DNA from 2 places in the Halobacillus sp. AWM4_238 genome. Region 1 is predicted to be linked to the other one. Evidence: riboswitches for the same ligand, from Rfam matches in the RefSeq annotation. Region 1 holds a riboswitch; the other holds the start of a gene.

Region 1 (3,121 bases):
GAACAAAGATCAGTTTCCAAATGATGTGGATGTATTCGCCATTGCTGGGGTCATTAACGTCGATGATCTTGAAGACGAGCATTGGGACGGCCTTGTCCACGCATCCAGTGTGAGTGGATTAAAAGAAATCGTCCCCTTTGGGCAGTATGAAGAAAAACGCCTCTACAACCCATTAGCCACACATTCAGGCCTCCACGAACTTGAAGAAGTCGACCAACTACTGAGAGAATTCCTGTGGAAGGATGGAGATTAACAAGGTGCAGACCAGGTCATACATTTTTTTACATTCATGTACGGAACTGGCGGACCAGGTCATACAAATATTCCCAAACAAAAAAGCACCCGCTTTTCGGGTGCTTTTTTTGATGTCTATTGCTTTTCAAAGATGAAGATCCACATAAAGGTTAAAGCTTGCTTTAATTCTTCATCCAGTTCAGCGATGTGGTGGTCTTCCACTCCACGCTTGTACACTCCTTGACCTTCTACATAGGTCCAGCTGGTTTCCTCTGCCATTTTTTGAAGTTCCCATGGCATCATCGTGTTGCAAATGACTTCTTCTCCGTATACCCTGCGGTAACTATTGATGCGTGGCATCGCTGTAGGTCCGAGTAATCCGATACATAACCGGCCTCCCGGCTTTAAGATCCGCTTCATTTCTTCCAGGCCTTTGTACGGAACCTCTGTCCACTCTAGTGAATTAATTGCCATCGCTGCATCAAAAGAGTCTCCCTCAAACGGCAGGTTTGTCAGATCTCCTTGAACAAATGAGATTCTTTCATCGTTCACTCGCTTGTTCGCACGCGTCACCATGTCCTCTGACAAATCGAGTCCTGTAACGTCAAAGCCCTCCTTGTAAAGCAAGTACGACCCATATCCATCACCGCATCCAAGATCAGCAACCTTCCCTCTCGTTATGTGTTTGGTCAAAAAAGGAACAATGCTGCTCCTGCTCCCGTCGTCCCACATCTCCCGACTTTTGGAATTCCACATTTCTGCACGATCGTTCCATTGTTTTTCCGCTTCCTTATGCCAATTAAATGTTTGAGCCACACCATCATCCCTTTCGAAAATATTTCCTATCCCCCATTATAGCGGATCATGAAAGAGAAGATAGCTCTATTCTTGTCGATGATCAATAAAAAAAGAGTTGCATGATTTCTTCTTCAGCGTTATGATGTAAACACAATATAAGCTAAACAAAATTAAAAAACACACTATATATAGTATCTACGAACAGAAGATGCCACTAGGCTTAATAGGGAATCCGGTTAAAATCCGGAGCTGCCCCCGCAACTGTCGCCACTCGCGAAATGGACATTCCACTGTGCTCAGCACGGGAAGGACCAGAGTAAGATCGAGTGCCAGCCAGGAGACCTGTCTTCGTTCGTCGCAGTTTCAACTTCTTCGGGGATTGAGAAGATGAAGCGATGGAACGAAGACTCTCATGTCTTCTCTTCGTTTCATGGTTTCATCCGCTCAATTTCTGTTGAGCGGATTTTTTATTTTTCTAAACCCTCACTTTTAAGGAGTGAAAAGAGAATGGAAACCATAACAAAAAACAGCTCATGGCAGGAGAGCATACAACAATTGAAAGCAGAGTTCCCCCATTTACATGTGCAGCAACTGATCGATAAATCACCGACCCTTAAGAATGATAAACACGCATTCATTCTGGAATGTCTGTCAGAAATCGATGAAACCAGTCCAGACTGGACGTATATAGCAAGCCGCATCCACCTCGAAGACCTGTACGAAACGTCTGCACACCATCGATCTACAACTGGCCCTTATGAGAACTTTCATGAGCTGATACAAACATTAATTGAAAAAAACATTTACTCCAAGAATCTTCTTACATACTACACGAAACAAGAAATAGACGAATTGGAAGCTTCCATCGTACCTGAACGCGACCATCTCTTCACATACATTGGCTTGAAAACGTTAAGTGACCGCTATCTTGCGAAAAGCAAAACGAAAGAAGTTTATGAACTTCCTCAAGAGCGTTTCATGATCATCGCCATGGTATTAATGGCGGAAGAAAAAGCATCCAAACGCCTTCCTCTAGTCAAAGAAGCATATTGGGCGCTGAGTCATTTGTACATGACTGTCGCTACTCCTACCCTCGCCAATGCTGGTAAACGATATGGGCAGCTGAGTTCCTGCTTCATTGACACAGTCGATGATTCCTTACAGTCCATCTATGACAGCAACACCGATATCGCCAACCTGAGCAAGCACGGAGGGGGCATCGGGGTTTACTTAGGTAAAATCAGAAGCCGTGGAAGTGACATCCGCGGATTTAAAGGGGTTTCTTCAGGGATCCTCCCATGGATGAAACAGCTCAACAACACGGCGGTCAGTGTGGATCAACTTGGTCAGCGCCAAGGGGCAGTCGCTGTCTATTTAGACGTATGGCACAAAGATATCTTTCCTTTTCTCGATAGCCGCTTAAATAACGGGGACGAACGCCAGCGAACCCATGACCTATTTACAGGAGTATCTATCCCCGACCTTTTTATGGAGGCGGTCGAAAACCGCGAGGACTGGTACTTGTTCGATCCTCATGAAGTCCGCAGCATCATGGGTTACTCGCTGGAAGACCATTATGATGAAAAAAAGGGGTCCGGGTCCTTCCGAGAAAAATATGCGGCATGTGTCGCCCATCCAGACCTTTCTAAAGAAAAAGTGCCCGCGATCGAAATTATGAAGCGCATCATGATCGGTCAACTTGAAACAGGTACGCCATATATGTTCTACAGGGATGAAGTCAACCGCATGAACCCGAACAACCACACGGGTATGGTTTATTGCAGCAATCTGTGTACTGAAATTACTCAAAATCAGAAACCGACCATTCAGGATGAACAATACGTCGAAGATGGCAAAATCGTCACCGTCAAGACACCAGGAGATTTCGTTGTCTGCAACCTGTCGAGCATCAATCTCGGACGTGCCGTTACGAACGGAGTTTTGAAGCGCTTGATTTCCATTCAAGTTCGTATGCTCGATAACGTCATCGACCGGAATACCCTACCTGTTTTACAGGCCCAACTCACCAACCAATCCTATCGTGGTGTTGGACTCGGAACGTTCGGATGGGCCCACCTTCTTGCTAAGA
Region 2 (3,121 bases), 2.2 Mb from region 1:
AAAGACGCTTGAACAAGCTCCGCAAAGACTTCATTGCCAATGTCTCTCATGAACTGCGAACTCCTATCTCTATGCTCCAGGGGTATAGTGAAGCAATCGTGGATGATATTGCCGAGTCAAAAGAGGATAAAAACGAACTCGCACAAATCATTCATGACGAATCATTGCGGATTGGTCGTTTAGTTAATGAGCTGTTGGATCTCGCACGGATGGAAGCGGGGCACATTCAACTGAACGAAGAATCCGTTGAAATTGAACCCTATTTGAACAGGATCATTCGTAAGTTCAGTGGGATCGCCAACGAAAAGTCCGTAGACCTTCAATTGAAAATAGTAGGGGAGTTCGGAAACCTGAATTTCGATCCGGACCGTATTGAGCAGGTTTTTACCAATTTGATTGATAATGCCATTCGTCATTCCGACCCTGGCAGTGAGGTGCAGGTGATTCTTGAAAAAGATGAGAAGGAATGGATGGCAAGTGTCAAAGACTCCGGATATGGAATCGCCGAGGAAGACCTTCCATTTGTATTTGAGCGTTTCTATAAAGCTGATAAATCAAGAAAACGTGAAAATAAAAACTATAAAAAAGGCACAGGTTTAGGGCTTGCGATCGCGAAAAATATCATAGATGCTCATGAAGGAACCATCAGTGCCCATAGCAAGTTGAAAGAAGGGACAACCTTCACGTTTAAGATTCCTTTTTCTCATAAGGAAAAATAATGTTGCTATTTTCGGAATATTATTGTAATCTAGTTTATGGAAACTTCATATGAAGAGGATTCGGGTGTCTGAATAAGACTTGATAGGGAATCTGGTGCGAAACCAGAACTGTCCTCGCAACTGTAAGTGTAGACGAAAAGGAAATTCCACTGTGCCGTTGGGTATGGGAAGGATCCTGATTAGGATGACGCACAAGTCAGTAGACCTGCCTGATCCAATGTTTCAAAGCTTCGGGGATTGAGCATTTGAGACAACCGATCGGTATGACGTGAAACGTAGATCTTATCCTTTCGTTTGTCCAAAGCTTACCCTTTTAGAAGGGTAAGCTTTTTTTTGTGATAAGAATATGTTTCCTCTGAATGTTTACATACAAGTCATTTGGTTGTCTTCACTCTCCTCTCCTCCTGGCCACGGAACACAAAGAAAAAGGGAGAGATGGTAATGAAAAAGTGGTATTCCGTTTTAACAGCTATGATTCTGGCCGTTGTTGTGCTGGCAGGATGTGGCACACAAGAGTCTAAGGAAACATCGGCAACTCAGGAAGAACAAGTACAAGAAGTCACGGTGCAAGTCCAGCTATCTAAAAACGATGGCGAAGAAATGATGGCAGAAGATGAAATCACGGTAGAAAAAGGAACCACCCTCATGGAAGTTATGGAAGATAACTATGAAGTGGAACAGTCCGAAGGGTTCATTAACAGCATTGAAGGAATTGCTGGGAACCAAGAAGAAAAAATGGCTTGGATGTATACCATTAACGGAGATGAAGCCATGGTCGGAGCCAATGAGTACGAAGTAGAGGATGGAGACGAAATCGTTTTTGATTATCAATCTTGGGAATGATCAACCATGAACACGTACAAACTCACACTGATCGCCATGCTTGCATCCCTGGCCGTTGCGGGAAGGATGGCCTTGGCTCATTTACCCAATATCCAGCCAGTGACAGCGATCATTATTATTGCAGGGTTTTGGCTGGGGCCTAGTGCAGGGATTCTTATTGCACTGCTCACGACCTTTGTGTCCAATGTGATATTGGGGATGGGGATATGGACCATTTGGCAGATCATCGCCTGGTCAATCATAGGAATCCTAGCAGGTTTGCTCGGGAAATACTGGTCCAAAATGCCATTCTGGGGTCTTGCGATCTATGGATTTATCAGCGGGCTCTTCTTCGGAGTCATTCTTTCTCTGACTATGAGAGCAGCGGGACAACCATTCTGGGCGTATTACCTGGCAGGTCTCCCGATGGATATCAATCACGCGATTTCGAATACCGTGTTCATATTGGCTTTATCTCCAATTCTCGGAACACTTTTCCAACGCTACGAAAAAAGGAACGCCATATCAAAAGTCACTTAGCTACCCAACCAAGGGTAGCTTTTTTGTGCTCTTACCCCTTATGTTTATTGAAGATTATGGCAGAATTCTGTAAGTCTCGATTTCGAGACTTTTCGGGGTTCGTTTGCCGTGGGAGGCGTCAGGGGTGGCTGGGAAGCAACTCGCTTTCCTACGGGGATGACGGCAAGCCTCCTCGGACTCCGTCCTGTGGGGTCTCGCCAGCCAATCCATTCCCGTGGGAGTCTCGCAGCTTCCCAACCACCCCATTCGTTATAGGGAAAACGAACCCACGTACACGAGTGGAGCGTCTTCCATTATCACTGCTTACCAGTTGTCAAAGCGCTTCATAGCAAGCGTTATAGTACAGATGACTGCTTGTTTGTAGTTGGATTCACGAACTTCCATTACTCTGGAAAGTTGCTTGTACTGAAAGTCGTTTCGAGATACTTATATGGCAAGGGGCGGAGGGGAATGGCGAGACTCCTGCGGGAAAAAAGTGCAGGGTGAGACCCCACAGGACGCAGTCCGAGGAGGCTCACCGCGCTCCCGCGGAAAGCGAGTCATTCCCCGCAGCCCTATCCACTCAACAAACGTCTCGAAACTGAGTCTTCAAGAAAAAGGAGCTTTAGTTGGAGTAGGGATGGAGGTGATTTTCTTTTAAAAACGCGGTTCCTTTTTCTTTTTTTGCATATTAAGATAAGAAGTGTAACTTTCTTCATACATAAACGACTATTAAAGTGACCCAGGAGGTACCACCATTGCGAACGTTCTTTGATGAACTATACGATAACTACCACCATGACCTGTTTCAGTTTCTCATCTATATGGTCAAGGACAGAAGTCTTGCCGAAGACTTGGTTCAGGATGTGTATGTGAGGGTCATGAATTCATATGAATCATTCAGCGGAAGAAGCTCTGAGAAAACATGGTTGTTTTCCATAGCCAGGCACGTAGCCATTGATCATTTCCGCAAACAAAAAAGAAAAAGAAACCGGATCATGGAGTTCTTTGATTGGACGGAAAAAGGAGAACAAATCAAAGACCGAGATAAGATGCCTGAA

Evidence for each region. Region 1 has a riboswitch for cobalamin ahead of ACXACN_RS16740 (ribonucleoside-diphosphate reductase subunit alpha). Riboswitches for the same ligand answer to the same signal wherever they lie in the genome.
Region 2: linked by a shared signal. The riboswitch ahead of ACXACN_RS05920 (DUF4430 domain-containing protein) and the one ahead of ACXACN_RS16740 (ribonucleoside-diphosphate reductase subunit alpha) in region 1 are both predicted to bind cobalamin.

Annotation. Positions count from the first base shown of each region.
Region 1 covers NZ_JBSWSY010000002.1:3,359,101-3,362,221, reverse strand. The annotation lists gene ACXACN_RS16750 (alpha/beta fold hydrolase) at 1-253, shown strand, start outside; gene ACXACN_RS16745 (class I SAM-dependent methyltransferase) at 370-990, opposite strand; cobalamin riboswitch at 1,222-1,395, shown strand; gene ACXACN_RS16740 (ribonucleoside-diphosphate reductase subunit alpha) at 1,540-3,121, shown strand, end outside.
Region 2 covers NZ_JBSWSY010000002.1:1,153,919-1,157,039, reverse strand. The annotation lists gene ACXACN_RS05925 (ATP-binding protein) at 1-719, shown strand, start outside; cobalamin riboswitch at 765-946, shown strand; gene ACXACN_RS05920 (DUF4430 domain-containing protein) at 1,161-1,562, shown strand; gene ACXACN_RS05915 (ECF transporter S component) at 1,569-2,081, shown strand; gene sigX (RNA polymerase sigma factor SigX) at 2,819-3,121, shown strand, end outside.